DNA from 2 places in the Salmonella sp. FC25216 genome. Region 2 is predicted to be linked to the other one. Evidence: predicted binding sites of a transcription regulator. Region 2 holds the regulator's gene; the other holds the start of a gene.
The links. The regulator PurR, encoded in region 2, represses purine synthesis genes. The targets are predictions, from matches to a motif close to CANGCAAACGTTTGCNTG.

Region 1 (9,512 bases), on a different contig from region 2:
CGCATCGATATCACCTTTTCCTAAAAGATCGACGGTCTTGATTTTATAATAAACAGACGTTTTCTCAACGCCCGGGATTTGATCTATTTTTTTAAACTCTTCGTTCAGTACGGCCGCTTGCTCTTTATCAAACGGCTGCTGTGATTGCCGCAATACGTCTACCAGCACTTTATATTCATAGGCATATTTGAAATCAGGAGTTTCCTTTATAATGCCATTCAGAATATCGCTGGCTTTACTTAGCGCCTGCGCATCGCCGCTCAGAATAAGCTGGCGCGCCTCATAAAAACGCATCAGCGCGGTATTTTGTGGCGTTCTGAACAGGGCCAGTTGTTCTCGCATACGACCCGGCCAGGGCTGTGTTAAAACGAAAGACAGGCTATTAAACAGATCATCCTGGATGGACAACTGGTTAGTATTGGTGACGAAATAACGCTTATCCAGCATGGTTGAACCATCGGCGTTATCAATTAGCACCACAGACATAAAGCACTGCTGCGCCCGATAGTGGCGCTGATTGACAAACTGAATGGTTAACGTCTTACCGGAACTGCTTGGCTCATTGACCCGGTAATTGGTTTTATCATGTACCATAAAGGTCGAGTAGGTGTTCAGCAGGTCGGTGATTAAGCCGCCCAGACCGATGGCGTAGGACTCCTGCGAGACCCAGTTGTTACAGGAATTGCCGCCTTCAAAGCGAACATCTATATCTCGTGGGTTAAGTAATAACCGCGTTTTTGTTACCGCGGCATTATGATCTACCACCGACATGACAATAAACACGATCAGCGTCGCCAGCGAGAGCAGGAACATCACCCACGTCCAGAAGGCAGCGATACGCGGCTTTTTCGCCCTTTTAGCCGGCGCTTGCAAAGTGGCGGGCGGCGCTGGCGTAACGGCCGGAACCCCATCCGTCGGTTCTGCATATGTCGCTGCGATCGGGGGCGGCGGCGACGTTGATGAATTATCGATTTCATCGCTATTTTCTTCGCACCAGATAACTGGTGCCGTCAGCTTATAGCCGCGTTTAGGTACGGTAACGATGTATTCTGCATTGCAGTCTCCGCCGTCTCTTAGTGATTTGCGTAGTTCAGAAATGCTTTGGGTGACAACATGGTTGGTCACGATAGTGCGCATCCAGACATGATCAATAATGTTATCCCGGCTTAACACTTCATCCGGGTGGTGCGCAAAATACATCAGAAGATCGATCAGACGTGGTTCAAGGGTAATCTGGCGTCCCTGACGACTGATCTGATTAACAGAAGGTGTAACCAGCCACTCTCCAATGCGTACAACAGGTTGCTGCATAAAAAGATGCCCTAACGAGCTAAGTCAAACGTTAATAATAACACGATTTGCACAGACTTTTTTTATTCCCCTTTTTTGTAAAAGAAAGGCGTAAAAAGTAGCGCAATAAGTAGGGGGATGAGGAGGAAAACGGGCGTTCCTCTTAACGGCAAAGCCCGTTTTTTCAGACGATTTCTTGCAATTACAGCACTTTATGCGGGCCGAAGCATTCGTAATGAATGTTTTCGTTATTCACGCCAAGTGAAACCAGTTGTTTTGCGGCAAATTGCATAAAGCCTACCGGGCCGCAAAGATAGAACTGCATTGTCGGATCGCTGATCGCGGCTTCCAGCTTGCTTAAATCCATCAGTCCTTCGCTGTCAAAGACGCTTTGGGCGCGATCGGCCTCGGTCGGTTCGCGATACCAGGTATGGGCAGTGAAACGCGGCAGTGTACGGCCCAGTTCGCTCACTTCGTCGGCAAACGCATGAACGTCGCCATTCTCCGCTGCGTGGAACCAGTTCACCTGCGCAGTATGCTGTGTTTTCGCCAGAGTATCGAGCATCGCTAACATCGGCGTCTGGCCGACGCCAGCGGAAATCAGCGAAACGGGGATATCGGCGGCGACATTCATAAAGAAGTCACCTGCCGGCGCGGCCAGATGCACCACATCGCCTACGCTGGCGTGATTGTGTAACCAGTTTGATACCTGGCCGCCGTCTTCACGCTTCACGGCAATACGATATCCTTTACCATCGGGTTTACGGGTCAGTGAATATTGACGGATCTCCTGATGCGCAAAACCTTCCGGCTTCAGCCAGACGCCCAGATACTGCCCGGGACGGTATTCCGCCACCGTACCGCCGTCGACCGGCTCGAACTCAAAGCTGGTGATCATTGCGCTACGCGGGGTTTTCGCGACGATGCGGAAGGGGCGCGTGCCTTCCCAGCCGCCGTCTTTGCTGGCGTTATCGTGATAAATTTCCGCTTCGCGGTTGATAAAGACGTTAGCCAGTATGCCATAGGCTTTGCCCCACGCGTCCAGCACATCCTGACCTGGGTTGAACATTTCCTCCAGCGTCGCCAGCAGATGCGTCCCGACGATGTTGTACTGCTCCGGCTTAATCTGGAAGCTGGTGTGCTTCTGCGCGATTTTTTCTACCGCCGGCAGCAGCGCCGGTAAATTTTCGATATTGCTGGCGTAGGCTGCGATAGCGTTAAACAGGGCTTCACGCTGATCGCCGTTACGCTGGTTGCTCATATTGAAGATTTCTTTGAGCTCCGGGTTATGCGTAAACATACGGTCGTAGAAGTGGGCGGTCAGTTTCGGTCCCGTTTCAACCAGCAGGGGAATGGTGGCCTTTACTGTAGCGATGGTTTGTGCGTCTAGCATACGTGCTTCCTTTATGTGAAAATCTAATGATGTATATCAAATGCATTTTATAAAAATACCCTTGCATTGTAAATGGTTCTTCAATGCCTTACGTTGTGGACGTAACAACGTGAAAAATCTGCATCACAAAGCTGAAAAGAAATCCGTTGAAATTCGTCAGGCTTTCGTTCAGGAAACCCTTATCTGACGTACAGGTAAACGTTTGCGTAAAAACCTTTGTCAAGACCTGTTATCGAAGAATGATTCGGTTATACTGTTGGCCGAAGTCCCACGGACTGCCTTTTCAGGCACAAATTTTATTGTTAGCTGAGTCAGGAGATGCGGATGTTAAAGCGTGAAATGAACATTGCCGATTATGATGCCGAATTGTGGCAGGCTATGGAGCAGGAAAAAGTACGTCAGGAAGAGCACATCGAACTGATCGCCTCCGAAAACTACACCAGCCCGCGCGTTATGCAGGCGCAGGGCTCTCAGCTGACCAATAAATATGCTGAAGGATATCCGGGCAAGCGCTACTACGGCGGTTGCGAATATGTTGATATCGTAGAGCAACTGGCGATTGACCGCGCGAAAGCTCTGTTTGGCGCCGACTACGCTAACGTTCAGCCGCACTCTGGTTCTCAGGCTAACTTCGCTGTTTACACCGCTCTGCTGCAGCCGGGCGATACTGTTCTGGGCATGAACCTGGCGCAGGGCGGCCACCTGACTCATGGTTCTCCGGTTAACTTCTCCGGTAAACTGTACAACATCATTCCTTACGGTATTGATGAGTCCGGTAAAATTGACTACGACGATATGGCGAAGCTGGCCAAAGAGCACAAGCCGAAAATGATTATCGGTGGCTTCTCTGCTTATTCCGGTATCGTTGACTGGGCAAGAATGCGTGAAATCGCCGACAGTATCGGCGCGTATCTGTTCGTTGATATGGCGCACGTGGCGGGCCTGATTGCCGCAGGCGTTTACCCGAACCCGGTTCCCCATGCGCATGTGGTCACGACCACCACGCACAAAACGCTGGCTGGTCCGCGCGGCGGCTTGATCCTGGCGAAAGGCGGCGACGAAGAGCTGTACAAAAAACTGAACTCTGCCGTCTTCCCAAGCGCGCAAGGCGGCCCGCTGATGCACGTTATCGCAGCAAAAGCCGTGGCGTTGAAAGAAGCGATGGAGCCAGAGTTCAAAGTTTACCAGCAGCAGGTAGCGAAAAATGCCAAAGCGATGGTAGAAGTGTTCCTGAATCGCGGTTACAAAGTGGTGTCTGGCGGCACTGAAAACCACCTGTTCCTGTTGGACCTGGTGGATAAAAACCTGACCGGTAAAGAAGCCGACGCCGCCCTGGGCCGCGCCAACATCACAGTGAACAAAAACAGCGTGCCGAACGATCCGAAGAGCCCGTTTGTCACCTCCGGTATTCGTATCGGTTCTCCGGCAGTCACTCGTCGCGGCTTTAAAGAAGCAGAAGTGAAAGAGCTGGCTGGCTGGATGTGCGACGTGCTGGACAATATCAATGATGAAGCGGTCATTGAGCGCGTGAAGGGCAAAGTGCTGGATATCTGCGCCCGCTTCCCGGTTTACGCGTAAGCGCTTGTGTTATGAAAATGGCCCGATGGCGCTGTGTCTGTCGGGCTTACCTGAATGCACCATAGCGCAACGCCGCCGGAAGCCATTCTCCGGCTGCGTTGCGGTTTGAACTCCCTCCGTGCTTGTTAATCTTATGTTACTCTTGCCAGCGTAACCGTTTATCGCCAGACTATCGCTTCCAAACGGGAGGGAATCATGGCATTGCATTCCACGCGCTGGCTGGCGCTCAGTTATTTCACCTACTTCTTTAGTTACGGTATTTTTCTGCCATTCTGGAGCGTCTGGCTTAAAGGTCTTGGGCTAACGCCGGAAACCATCGGTCTTCTGCTGGGCGTAGGCCTGGTCGCGCGTTTTCTCGGTAGCCTGCTCATTGCTCCTCGCGTAAGCGATCCTTCACGGTTGATCTCCGCGCTGCGCGTACTGGCATTGCTGACGCTGGTATTTGCGCTGGCATTTTGGGCAGGAACGCATGTCGCGTGGCTAATGGTGGTGATGGTCGGGTTTAACCTCTTCTTTTCACCACTGGTGCCGCTGACCGATGCGCTGGCCAATACCTGGCAAAAGCAAATTACCCTGGACTATGGCCGGGTGCGGCTGTGGGGGTCTATCGCCTTCGTGATAGGGTCGGCGCTGACCGGTAAACTGGTGAGTTTATACGATTACCAGGCGATTCTGGCGCTACTGACGCTTGGCGTCGCCTCGATGTTGCTGGGCATGTTGTTACGTCCCAGCGTGCCGCCGCAGGGGGAAAGCCGTCAGCAGGAGAGCGCAGGCTGGCCCGCCTGGAGTACACTGGTGGCGCAAAGCTGGCGTTTTCTGGCCTGCGTCTGTTTGCTGCAAGGGGCGCACGCCGCCTATTACGGTTTTAGCGCCATATACTGGCAGGGAGCTGGCTATTCAGCGTCGGCAGTCGGCTATTTATGGTCGTTGGGCGTGGTGGCGGAAGTGATCATTTTCGCCCTGAGTAAAAAGCTATTCCGCCGGTTTAGCGCTCGCGACTTGCTGTTGCTTTCCGCCGTGTGCGGGGTGGTACGCTGGTGGCTGATGGGCTGGAGTACGGCGTTGCCGTGGCTGATTGTGATACAAATCCTGCATTGTGGAACGTTTACCGTTTGCCATCTGGCCGCCATGCGCTATATCGCTGCACGTCAGGGAAGCGAGGTGATTCGTTTGCAGGCCGTCTATTCCGCTGTGGCGATGGGCGGCAGCATCGCTATTATGACGGTATTTGCCGGTTTTCTGTATCAACATCTGGGCGGCGGCGTATTCTGGATTATGGCGCTGGTTGCATTGCCCGCTATCTTCCTTCGGCCCAAAGTGGTTGCCGCGTCATGATTCCAGGATCTTGCGGATCTGTTGCTGCTGGTGCGCTGTGAGGGCGCGATCCGCATGAATTAACGGCGGTGAGAAGAGCGGTAGCGGCGTGGCGTAAGGGGTAACAATCAGCGCTACGCCGCGTGGGCATCCCTCTTTTTGAAACGCCTGAGTCGATACCCGTTTGATATTGAGCGGCAATAGGGTCAGTTCACGCAGTTGCTGCTCAATATACGTCTCCAGCGCATCATTTTTATCCGCTAACAATACGATCTGTTTCTCATGCAGATCGTTATCCTGCATCAGCCAGGCGCCGAAAATCACCGCCACCAGCCCCCTCTCTTCCTCGGAAAAGCGGATACCATATTCGGCTTCAAACCCGGCGAGCGCCTCACGTGTGGTACGTACCAGACGCGGATAAAGACGGTTGAACTCTTCCGGAAGCGTATTATCGATGCCAATCGTGAATAAACTTCGGTTCAGCGCCTGGGAGAGATGGACATACAGCTGATCGTTAAGCCCTTGTTCGTCGCTGAAGCGTACGTTCCCTTTTTCTCTAAAGCGCAGCACCAGCCGCGCCACCTCCAGTCGCAGTTTCTGCGCCCGTTGATGCGTGTCGCGAATCGGGTCGGGGATGCGAATCATTGAAAACAGTAACGCCATAAACAGCGCTTCGTTCAGCGGTGCAGCCTGCATCACGTGGCGCTGCCAGTGACGGCCAATTTCCTGGGCAAGCGGATATTCCGCACACGACTGCGCCCAAATCTGCTGCACAGGGTTGAACGCCGGGGTGATACCGGCATGGTGTTGTAGCAGACAATACTGTAAAAAGAGACGCAGGAACTGCACGTCGCGATTTTCAAATGGTTTTTGCAACCGGCGGGCGCACAGATTGATGAGCGCGTGCAGATTGATATCGTCATACAACGGACGCGCGATACCGCGCTGCTTTAGCGCATTTTTTAAGGCCGGGGTAAAGTGTTGCGTGACGAAGGTCGGGCATAAACGCAGGCCGCGCCTGAGCCAGTGTAAAAGGCAAAGGCGCTGATCGAGTGCTGTACCTTCGATCCGATAGCAACCGTTCTGGCATGTCGTGATGGCAAGGCGATGATAGCGCTGGATCTCCAGGCTTGTCTCAGTGATATCCTCACGGGCAATATCATCATCAACGCCATTAAGTGCGCTGAAGATTTCCACCGTGGCGATTGGCTCCGGCTGGAAAAGCGTCAGCAATACCTGGCAGCGGCGCTGGGGAGCGGAAAGTACAGATGGTGGGGCAATCGTCGGCATCATCTGTCAGGTCTCCCGTTAGTTTGTCTGGTAAGGATAGCTAAAGTTTGCGAGTGAAAAATGTTATAAGCGTGCTTTTAGGCCAGGAATGCTGAGGAGCGTCACAGAATTTTTATCGCGAGGAACAGATGAAGCCAGTGAAACGCAGCGCCTTAACACTATTTCTCGCCGTTTTATCTTTCGTGGCGGCGGCGCATCCGCACAGCTTCATCCGTCTGCAAACGCAGGTGGTCAGTGAAAATGAGCAATTTGTGGCGTTAAAAATGCGTTGGACAATGGACGAGCTGACGTCCGCAGATCTGTTGTATGACGCCGGAAACGCTGCTCCGGGTTCGGAAATATGGAAAAAGTTGGCGGCGGAAGTGATGGCTAACGTACTTGGACAGCACTACTTTACAGAAGTGTGGCGCAATGGCGCGAAAGTAAAGTTTAAAAACAGGCCGACAGAATACGGTATGACACGTGAGGCACATCAGGCGGTATTGAGCTTTACGCTGCCGCTGGCTGAACCGCAGCCGTTAAGCGGTCAGACTTATACCTTTTCAACGTTTGATCCTTCTTATTATGTCGATATGCATTATGACCAGGACAGCGATATAACGATGCCGGAACCGCTGCGCGAAAAGTGTCGGATTCAGGTTCATACTCCTGCGCCCGGCGAAGAGACATTACGTTTCGCCCAGTTGCTTGATAAAGAGGACGCGCCGCCGGAGGATATGGATTTAGGTAAACAGTTCGCCCAAACGGTGACATTGCAATGTCAGTAATTTTTTCTCAACGCACTCCCGGGCGGCGCTGGCTATCTCTATGGCCATTGGCGTTATTACTGCTGTTGATGCTGGCTGGCGGTCTGTGGATATGGCAAGCCTGGCCGCAGGTGATGTTGAAAAGCGTCCTTTGGCAGCGGGAAGTGAATCAGCAGTTGAGCGCGCTGCTTAACGCGGTGGCGACGCATCCTGAGCGAGCGGGCGGATCGTTGCTTCTGTTGAGTTTTATGTATGGCGTGCTTCATGCGCTGGGGCCGGGACATGGCAAAGTGGTGATTGCGACATGGCTGGCGACGCATCCTTCGAAGTTGAAATCAAGTATCGTGTTAACCCTCGCCGCCGCGTTATTGCAAGGGCTGGTGGCTATCGGGTTGGTGGTAGGGGTGCTGACCGTATTGCAACTTCCGGCAAGGCAGCTACATCTGAGCGGCTTCTGGCTGGAAAAGGGGAGTTATGCGTTAGTTGGCGGGCTGGGCATCTTGCTGTGCTGGCGGGCCATAAAAAGGTTGCGCACGCTGCTACGTAAACCAGGGGTTATCGCCTTTACGCCGCGCCATGTTCACCATGAAAAATGCGGCTGCGGACATCAACATTTACCGACGCAGGAACAACGGCATAGCGGCGATGACTGGCGCGCGCGACTAATGATCGTACTGTCTATGGGGATGCGGCCCTGTTCCGGCGCGATAATGGTGCTGTTATTCAGTAAAGTAATTGGCGTTTTTAGCTGGGGAATGGCGTCGGTACTGGCGATGGCGGCGGGAACCTCGCTAACGATTACCTCGCTGGCGCTGCTGGTACACACTTTTCGCGCTCTGGCGGTGAAACTCAGTGGAAACAAAACGCCTGCGTTATGGCGGCAGGTAGGCTGGTCAACGCTGGCGCTGGCCGGAGGGGTAATACTGCTTGTCGCGGCTCTGGTCATGTGGTTTAGCGTGCCGCAGCCTGTGGGGGGGCTGCGGCCATGGCGTGGTTGATTAGTGCCCGGCGGGTTTGAGATGCATCCGCGCGATGGATTCGTCTTCGGCCCAGTAAATTCGTTCGGCGACCATCGCTTCCGGATTGAGCTGAACGCCGCGCAGCACCCGCTCTTTAAAGCGCAGATAGCCACCTTTGTCGATCAGATGGCCCATATGCAGATAGATCGGTTTTCCGCCGAGCATCTCTTTTTCAAATTCATACAGGTTAACGATCACCTGCTTTATCACGTCTTCAGTCACCCAGTTGAGGAAGAGCTTGCCGACGCGCGGCGTTTTTTTACTGGTGCGTCCGCCCAGACGGACTTGCCAGAGCTGATCCGGTTTACGTTGCCAGGCTAGCGTCGGACAGGCCAGCACGCACTCGCCGCAGCCGATACAGGCCGACTCTTCTTTGACCGCTTTGCCGTTCTTCAGCGCCAGGCAGCCTACCGCGTGGTGACTACAGGCCTTCACGCAGGCGCCGCAGCCGATACAGCGTTCGGCAGTGAAGCGCATTTTCGCCACGCCAATAATCCCCAGATCGGCCATTGACGCCTTCGCGCAGTCATTCGGGCAGCCGACAATCACCGTTTTGAGATGATAAGGGCTGGGATAGACCAGTTTTTCAAGACGACGGGACAGGCCGGTAGTATCAGTGTTGGCTTTCTGGCAGATGCGGTTCCCCTGACAGGCGACAATATTTCGCCCACCAATAGCGAGATAGCCCGCTTTGGTATCCTCAACCTGGACGTCGCACAGTTCTATTTCAATTTCGCGAAGAAACGGCTCCAGCGCGGCGTTCACGTTGTCGATATCTTCGTAACGGATACCCGGCATCGCCAGCTTCTGGCGGGTAGTGAGGTGGATTTGTCCGTTACCCCAGGTTTCGGCGATGTCACGCGCCACCGTCAGCAAATGCGC
Region 2 (9,512 bases):
GGTTACGCCGGCGCGCCGGGATTACACCGCGATGAGCAGATCGCTGCCTGGAAAAAAATCACTCAGGGAGTGCATGCTCAGGGCGGTCATATTGCGGTACAACTGTGGCATACAGGCCGTATTTCACACGCCAGCCTGCAACCAGGCGGACAAGCGCCTGTCGCGCCATCCGCTATCAATGCGGGAACCCGCACCTCTTTGCGTGATGAAAACGGTCAGGCAATCCGCGTAGAAACTTCCACACCGCGCGCGCTGGATACTCACGAGATCCAGGGGATCGTCAACGACTTCCGCCAGGCTATCGCCAATGCCCGAGAAGCAGGCTTCGATCTGGTGGAGCTGCACTCCGCGCACGGTTATCTGCTACATCAGTTCCTCTCACCTTCTTCTAATCACCGTACCGATCAGTACGGCGGCAGCGTAGAGAATCGCGCCCGTCTGGTGCTGGAAGTGCTTGATGCCGGCATTGAGGAATGGGGCGCGGATCGTATCGGCATCCGCCTTTCTCCTGTCGGCACTTTCCAGAATGTCGATAACGGCCCAAATGAAGAAGCCGATGCCCTCTATCTTATTGAAGCGTTAGGCAAACGCGGCATTGCTTATCTGCATATGTCTGAACCAGACTGGGCGGGCGGCACGCCTTATAGCGAAGCATTCCGTAAAAAAATCCGCGCGTGTTTCCCCGGTCCCATCATCGGCGCTGGCGCCTATACGCCAGAAAAAGCGGAAACGCTGATCGAAAAAGGGCTGATTGACGCCGTAGCGTTTGGTCGCGATTACATCGCTAACCCGGATCTGGTGGCGCGTCTGCAACGTAACGCGAAACTCAATCCACAGCGTCCCGAAAGTTTTTATGGCGGCGGCGAGGAAGGCTACACTGACTACCCTACTCTGTAATTCCATTGATAGCGGCCTCACATCGCCGCTATACTTTGAATATCTTGACTATTTTAAGGACAACGAAAATGCGTTTATTGCATACTATGCTGCGCGTCGGCGACTTGCAGCGTTCCATCGCTTTTTACACTAACGTTCTGGGCATGAAACTGCTGCGTACCAGTGAGAATCCGGAATACAAATACTCGCTGGCCTTTGTGGGATATGGTCCGGAAACGGAAGAAGCGGTCATCGAACTTACCTATAACTGGGGCGTTGAGAGCTACGACATGGGCAATGCGTATGGGCACATCGCGCTGAGCGTTGACAATGCCGCTGAAGCCTGTGAACGTATTCGTCAGAACGGCGGCAACGTGACCCGTGAAGCAGGGCCGGTGAAAGGCGGTTCAACCATCATCGCCTTCGTTGAAGATCCGGATGGCTATAAAATCGAATTGATTGAAGCTAAAGACGCAGGCCGCGGTCTGGGTAACTGATTCCCCGTCGGGCGCAGGTCACTGTGCCCGTTGTTTTACTGCATCCCGGCGTAAAATTTGCCATAATGCGCGCTGCATTTTTTCGTATTAAGAGACTCAGATGTCCGATAACGCTCAACTTTCCGGTCTGTGCGACCGTTTTCGTGGTTTTTATCCTGTCGTCATCGACGTTGAAACTGCAGGGTTTAACGCTAAAACCGATGCGCTGCTCGAAATCGCCGCCATCACGCTGAAAATGGATGAACAAGGCTGGCTGATGCCGGACATGACGCTGCATTTCCATGTGGAGCCGTTCGCTGGAGCCAACTTACAGCCGGAAGCGCTCGCGTTTAACGGTATCGATCCCTCTAACCCACTACGCGGCGCGGTGAGTGAATATGAGGCGCTACATGCTATTTTCAAAATGGTGCGTAAAGGTATCAAAGAAAGTGGCTGTAGCCGCGCCATTATGGTCGCGCATAACGCCACTTTTGATCACAGTTTTATGATGGCCGCCGCAGAGCGCGCCTCGCTGAAACGTAACCCGTTTCATCCGTTCGTCACCTTTGATACCGCGGCATTGAGCGGACTGGCGCTGGGACAAACGGTGTTGTCAAAAGCGTGCCTGGCGGCGGGTATGGAGTTTGACGGCGAAAAGGCCCACTCTGCTTTGTATGATACCGAGCGGACAGCGGTGCTGTTTTGTGAAATCGTCAATCGCTGGAAGCGCCTGGGCGGCTGGCCGTTACCCTTGCCGACAGACAAATAACGTGGCTAACGACGCCGCTTTTGCTCACTATGACGGTAAAAAAGCGACCTTTACAGGTCGCTTTCCCCTTTCACAGATTATTCTGCGTCCGGCTCCTGAGTTTTATATTTTGCGGCAGTTTCTTTAATAAGCTGCTGCAACTCGCCACGCTGATACATTTCAATCACAATATCACACCCGCCGACCAGCTCGCCATCCACCCACAGTTGTGGGAATGTCGGCCAGTTGGCGTATTTCGGTAATTCTGCGCGAATATCCGGGTTTTGCAGGATATCAACATAGGCAAAACGTTCCCCACAGGCGGAAAGCGCCTGAACGGCCTGCGCAGAGAAACCACAGCTTGGCAGTTTTGGTGAACCTTTCATATACAGGAGAATCGGGTTTTCAGCGATCTGGCGCTGGATTTTTTCGATAGTGGTGCTCATTGTCTCGCTTCCTTAACTTCTTTTACGACCGAAGCCTGTCATTGTAACGGGTCAGGCTGGCAACGGAAAATAACATTTTCATCATGCCTTATTATTTTACCGTCTGCGGGAATAAGTTGCATACAAAATATCTTTTAAGCGGGTTGCCACGCAGTGATTCGTAGATAACGCGTTCGTGTTTAGCATTAATTGCTATTTTTTTTACATCTGTTAACGAAACACAGCTTCAGAAACCAAAAGCAATTACCAATCTGTGCTTTTGTAGATTAGAATTATCAGGTTTTGTAAATCATACGCAGGCATGATCGCCTGCCTTTAACAGAGGATTGCTCAGTGGCGCGGATAAACAAAATCTCGATCACGCTCTGTGCTTTACTTTTTACTACTCTCCCTTTTACGCCAATGGCCCATGCTTCCAGGCAAGCCAAAGCGACGCCTGCTGTTTCTCATGTCACTAAAACGGCAGATAAAAAGAAAAGCACAACGCCCAAACAGATCAGTAAGACCAACAAAAAAAACGTAAAAACAACCTCAAAAACCAGCCGTTCTTCTTCCGCTTCTACGCCAAAACGTACCATCGCTTCCACGAAATCTCGTCATACGACTCATCGCCGTAACAGAACCGCGCCCACGTCAATCGCCGCCCTCGACGTGACGGAAAAATGCACGACGCGTAAAGGCCGTAAGCCGCACTGCGTGAAGGGGAAAGGAACATTGCCGCTCTCTATTGCCGATGCGCATCGGACTAAAGTACAAAAAGCGACGAAAACCGCGATGTCCAAGCTCATGAATCAGATTGGTAAGCCGTATCACTGGGGAGGCGCGTCGCCGCGCACCGGTTTTGATTGCAGCGGTCTGGTTTATTATGCCTATAAAGATTTAGTGAAGATCCGTATCCCCCGAACGGCGAATGAGATGTATCACCTGCGTGACGCGGCGCCCATTGAGCGCAGCGAGTTGAAAAACGGCGATCTGGTGTTCTTCCGTACGCAGGGGCGCGGCACCGCCGATCACGTTGGCGTCTATGTCGGCAACGGTAAGTTTATCCAGTCTCCGCGCAGCGGTCAGGAAATTAAGATCACCTCGCTGAACGAAGAATACTGGCAGCGCCATTATGTCGGCGCCCGCCGGGTGATGACCCCTAAAACAATTCGCTAATATTTTATCCTGTCGTTTAACGACAGGATAACTTCTTCTTTTGCGCCCCCGCTCAATTTGCTACCCTATCCTTACGCGCACCAGGGTTATTGTGCGTGCGCAATATTAATAATAAGGAGAGAAGCAATGTCGTTCGAATTACCTGCATTACCGTATGCCAAAGATGCTCTGGCGCCGCATATTTCTGCTGAGACGCTGGAATATCACTATGGCAAACATCATCAGACTTACGTGACCAATCTTAATAATTTGATCAAAGGCACGGCGTTTGAAGGCAAATCGCTGGAAGAGATCGTGCGTGCTTCCGAAGGCGGCATCTTTAATAACGCCGCTCAGGTGTGGAACCATACGTTCTACTGGAACTGCCTGGCACCAAATGCTGGCGGCGAACCGACCGGGAAACTGGCTGATGCTATCGCGGCATCTTTTGGCAGCTTCGCGGAATTTAAAACGCAGTTCACAGATGCCGCTATCAAAAACTTTGGTTCCGGCTGGACATGGCTGGTAAAAGGCGCTGATGGCAAACTGACTATCGTCTCTACCTCAAATGCCGGTACGCCGCTGACCACAGATGCGACGCCGTTGCTGACGGTTGATGTGTGGGAACACGCGTATTACATCGACTACCGCAACGCCCGTCCAAACTATCTGGAGCATTTTTGGGCGCTGGTTAACTGGGAATTTGTCGCGAAAAATCTCGCCGCATAAGTCTGAGCACGCAGAAGGTACGCCTTCTGCGTTTTAGAGAGGGATAGAATAGAGGAAACGCCCTCCCTCAGAAGAGAGGAAATCAGTGCAGAGCGGCCGTTAATCCACCTGCGACAATCAAGCCCAGAACAATAAGCGTAGTGATCAACGAAAATTTCAGGTCGGTACTCATCAAGTTTTCTCCTTTTTATTCCCACACAAAAAGTGATATAGCGCATTTTTGCACATTCCCGCACAAAAATCTCTCATGTTTTATATTGATAACTGTTTTTAACGCTTCCCCTTTTCCTCAAGATCAGACAAAATTCCAGGCTTACTGAATTAGCGTAACGGCCATTGACCCCTTCCTGACGTTCCGTGTCGTTTTTCCGGCATGCCGCAACCCTGACGTTGCGATTAGGGTGTGTGTAGGCAAACGTTTACCTGGCGTTTCTCAGGAGCTTAGCGAGGGTCTGGAGTGAAATGTAATGGCAACAATTAAAGATGTAGCGAAACGAGCAAACGTTTCCACTACAACTGTATCACACGTAATCAACAAAACGCGTTTTGTCGCTGAAGAAACGCGTAACGCGGTCTGGGCGGCGATTAAAGAGCTGCACTACTCTCCCAGCGCCGTCGCGCGTAGCCTGAAGGTCAACCATACCAAATCGATAGGCTTACTGGCGACCAGCAGCGAAGCGGCCTATTTTGCAGAAATTATCGAGGCGGTTGAAAAAAACTGCTTCCAGAAAGGCTATACGCTGATTTTGGGCAACGCCTGGAATAACCTGGAAAAACAGCGCGCCTACCTGTCCATGATGGCGCAAAAGCGCGTGGATGGCCTGCTGGTGATGTGTTCTGAGTACCCGGAACCTCTGCTTTCCATGCTGGAAGAGTATCGCCATATTCCGATGGTGGTGATGGACTGGGGTGAAGCGAAGGCCGATTTTACCGATACGGTGATTGATAACGCCTTTGCAGGCGGCTATATGGCGGGTCGTTATCTGGTTGAACGCGGTCACCGGGATATCGGCGTTATTCCCGGTCCGCTGGAGCGCAACACCGGCGCGGGTCGGCTGGCAGGCTTCATGAAGGCAATGGAGGAGGCGTTGATCAACGTGCCAGACAACTGGATTGTTCAGGGCGACTTCGAGCCGGAGTCCGGTTACCACGCGATGCAGCAAATCTTATCGCAGTCACATCGCCCTACCGCCGTTTTCTGCGGCGGCGATATTATGGCGATGGGCGCGCTTTGCGCGGCAGACGAAATGGGGCTTCGCGTACCGCAGGACGTTTCGGTGATCGGTTATGACAATGTGCGTAACGCCCGCTTCTTTACCCCGGCGCTGACGACGATTCACCAGCCCAAAGACTCTTTAGGCGAAACCGCATTTAATATGCTATTGGATCGCATCGTCAATAAGCGCGAAGAGTCACAGTCTATTGAAGTTCATCCACGCCTGGTTGAGCGTCGCTCGGTCGCTGACGGCCCGTTCCGCGACTATCGACGTTAATCCCCGCTGTCGGGAGCCTCTTCAGGCTCCCGCAACCACTCCCGATTCAACGTTTCGCTATCGCCCAAATAATCCAGCAGCCATGCCAGCGCGGGCGAGGCCTCGTTTTGCTGCCACGTCAGGCAACAGGCCGCATCGGGAAACGGATTCTCTAACGTCAGCGCCACCCATTTTCCGCTGTCTATCCACTGTCGGGCAAAGTGCGTCGGCACCATTCCCACGCATAATCCTGCTGACAGGCAGGTTGCCGATGACTCCCAGTCCGGTACTACAACCCTTTTTTGGTTATCCAGTAACCAGGTAATCCGTTTCGGTAAGGTTCGCGAGGTATCTTCTCTGACCAGCGACGGCCAGTTGCGCAGGGTATCATCGCTTAACGGTCCCGGCATCGCCGCCAGCGGGTGATCGCTTGCCACTACGCAACTCCAGCTCAGGGTACCCATATCCCGAAAAGCATAACGTCCCCCTACCGGAATCGCCTGCGTCGCCCCAATAGCCAGTTCGACTCGCCCGTCGGAGAGCGCGTCCCAGACGCCGTTAAACACCTCCTGAAAAACCAGCAGTTCCACATCGTCAAAATGGCGATAGAAATCGACGATCATCTGCCGGGTACGTTCTGGTCTGACGATATTATCCACCGCAATAGCCAACTGCCCGCGCCAGCCATTAGCAATTTGCTGACACTGTTGACGAGTGATCTGCATTTTTTTGATAACAGAACGCCCTTCTTTTAAAAACCAGACGCCAGCAGGCGTAAGTTCAACATCACGGTGACGTCGTACAAAAAGCGGTACGGCCAGCCACTCCTCTAACTGACGAACGGTGTAACTGACTGCCGAAGGCACACGGTGCAGTTCCTGCGCCGCCGCGCTAAAACTGCCATTGCGCGCCACGGCGTCAACCACTTCAAGCGAGTATTCCGACCACATAATTTGCCTACAAAAATTTTGAATTCACTGGACAAATATTAACGTTTCACAACCGTAATTTCACTCCCTACACTCTGCGACAATGTCTGTCTGATAAGAAAGAGAAACAAATATGCAACCTGGAAAAGGTTTTTTAGTCTGGTTAGCCGGTCTTAGCGTGCTGGGGTTTCTGGCTACGGACATGTACCTGCCCGCGTTTGCCGCCATACAGGCGGATTTACAAACGCCTGCTGCCGCTGTCAGCGCCAGCCTCAGCCTGTTTTTAGCTGGCTTTGCCGTCGCACAACTACTCTGGGGACCGCTATCGGATCGTTATGGCCGTAAACCGATTTTACTGCTGGGGTTATCCATCTTTGCGCTCGGAAGTCTGGGGATGCTGTGGGTAGAAAGCGCGGCAGCACTGCTGACGCTACGCTTTGTGCAGGCCGTCGGCGTTTGTGCGGCAACGGTAATCTGGCAAGCGCTGGTGACCGATTATTATCCTTCGCAAAAAATTAATCGTATCTTCGCCACTATCATGCCACTGGTAGGACTATCCCCGGCGCTTGCGCCCTTACTGGGAAGCTGGATACTGACGCATTTCTCATGGCAGGCGATTTTCGCCACTCTGTTTGCGATTACGTTGTTGCTGATGTTGCCAGCGCTGCGCTTAAAACCATCGGTAAAAGCACATGCCGAGGGACAGGATAAACTCACTTTTGCGACGTTGCTACGCTCTAAAACCTATCGCGGTAATGTACTGATTTATGCCGCCTGTTCCGCCAGCTTTTTTGCGTGGTTAACGGGTTCCCCGTTCATTCTCAGCGCGATGGGTTACAGCCCGGCAGTGATTGGCCTGAGCTATGTTCCTCAAACCATCGCTTTTCTGATTGGCGGATATGGCTGCCGCGCGGCGCTACAAAAATGGCAGGGTTACCAATTGCTTCCGTGGCTGTTAGGGCTGTATGCGCTGAGCGTTATCGCCACCTGGGGAGCGGGCTTCCTGAATAATGCCTCACTGGTGGAGATCCTGATTCCGTTCTGCGTAATGGCGATTGCTAATGGCGCAATCTACCCTATCGTCGTCGCGCAAGCGTTACGCCCTTTCCCTCAAGCCACGGGGCGTGCTGCGGCGCTGCAAAATACGCTGCAACTGGGGTTATGTTTCCTGGCAAGCCTGGTGGTTTCATGGCTCATCAGCACGCCGCTGCTGACCACCACCAGCGTAATGCTCTTTACCGTTGTTCTGGCGGCGTTAGGCTACAAAATGCAGTCTCATGCAGCGTGCAATGAGGCCGGATTTGCGCATGCCGATGTCGCCCACGAGAAGTCTCACTAGAGGTTTGTTAATCCCGAGTAATTAGCACGCTAACAATTTTCGGTTGAATCATCAAAAATTGCGGCCTATACTGATTCCCGGTTGTTTATATTACGATAATTATTAGGCATTAACGGGAACCGGAGCGTTCCCGATTCACCACGGATGGCCTTTTCGGCAAGGGTTCCTCCCTTCCTCTGTTCTACGTCGGATAACTGGCTCACGGAATTGTCCGTGGGATTTCTCACAAAGCCAAAAAAGCGTCTACGCTGTTTTAAGGTTCTGATCACCGTCCAGTGATGGAGAAGCTATGAGTTCATCGTGTATAGAAGAAGTCAGCGTACCGGATGATAACTGGTACCGAATCGCCAACGAATTGTTAAGTCGTGCGGATATTACAATTAATGGTTCCGCCCCGTCTGATATTCGTGTTAAGAATCCCGATTTTTTTAAACGCGTCCTGCAGGAAGGCTCGTTGGGATTAGGTGAGAGTTACATGGATGGCTGGTGGGAATGCGAGCGTCTGGATATTTTCTTCAGCAAAGTCTTACGTGCCGGTCTTGAAAATCAACTCCCCCACCATGTTAAAGATACGCTCCGCATCCTCGGCGCGCGTCTGATTAATCTACAAAGTAAAAAACGCGCCTGGATTGTCGGCAAGGAACATTACGATCTTGGTAATGACCTTTTTTCCCGTATGCTTGATCCCTATATGCAATATTCTTGCGCCTACTGGAAAGATGCCGATACGCTTGAAGCTGCACAGCAAGCCAAGCTGAAATTAATTTGCGAAAAGCTACAGCTACAGCCAGGGATGCGTGTGCTGGATATCGGCTGCGGCTGGGGCGGCCTGTCGCAATATATGGCGACCCATTATGGCGTTAGCGTGGTGGGCGTAACAATCTCCGCTGAACAGCAAAAAATGGCGCAGACGCGTTGTGAGGGTCTGGATGTTTCCATTCTCCTGCAAGATTATCGTGACCTTAACGATCAGTTTGACCGAATCGTCTCCGTCGGCATGTTCGAACATGTCGGGCCGAAAAACTACAACACCTATTTTGAGGTTGTCGACAGGAATTTAAAACCGGATGGTCTTTTCCTGCTCCATACTATTGGTTCTAAAAAAACCGATCATAATGTCGATCCGTGGATCAATAAGTATATTTTCCCCAACGGTTGCTTGCCGTCTGTTCGTCAAATCGCCGAGGCCAGCGAATCACACTTTGTAATGGAAGACTGGCATAACTTTGGCGCCGACTACGACACGACTCTGATGGCGTGGCATGAGCGCTTTATCAATGCCTGGCCGGAAATTGCGGGCAATTATAACGAGCGCTTCAAACGTATGTTCAGTTATTATCTCAACGCCTGCGCCGGTGCG

Region 1: glyA (serine hydroxymethyltransferase) is a predicted target of PurR. The motif match lies at 2,875-2,892, and genes of this name have one in related genera.

What each region holds. Positions count from the first base shown of each region.
Region 1 covers NZ_JBDGON010000006.1:49,072-58,583, forward strand. Annotated here, with positions in the region: gene cadC (lysine decarboxylation/transport transcriptional activator CadC) at 1-1,311, opposite strand, end outside; gene hmpA (NO-inducible flavohemoprotein) at 1,493-2,683, opposite strand; gene glyA (serine hydroxymethyltransferase) at 3,008-4,261, shown strand; gene AC3G3F_RS13285 (3-phenylpropionate MFS transporter) at 4,457-5,596, shown strand; gene csiE (stationary phase inducible protein CsiE) at 5,591-6,868, opposite strand; gene AC3G3F_RS13295 (DUF1007 family protein) at 6,994-7,632, shown strand; gene AC3G3F_RS13300 (nickel/cobalt transporter) at 7,623-8,609, shown strand; gene asrC (sulfite reductase subunit C) at 8,610-9,512, opposite strand, start outside.
Region 2 covers NZ_JBDGON010000008.1:70,006-79,517, forward strand. Annotated here, with positions in the region: gene nemA (N-ethylmaleimide reductase) at 1-897, shown strand, start outside; gene gloA (lactoylglutathione lyase) at 966-1,373, shown strand; gene rnt (ribonuclease T) at 1,474-2,121, shown strand; gene grxD (monothiol glutaredoxin 4) at 2,199-2,546, opposite strand; gene AC3G3F_RS16875 (C40 family peptidase) at 2,880-3,704, shown strand; gene sodB (superoxide dismutase [Fe]) at 3,831-4,412, shown strand; gene cydH (cytochrome bd-I oxidase subunit CydH) at 4,495-4,584, opposite strand; gene purR (HTH-type transcriptional repressor PurR) at 4,880-5,905, shown strand; gene punR (DNA-binding transcriptional activator PunR) at 5,902-6,834, opposite strand; gene punC (purine nucleoside transporter PunC) at 6,947-8,152, shown strand; gene cfa (cyclopropane fatty acyl phospholipid synthase) at 8,442-9,512, shown strand, end outside.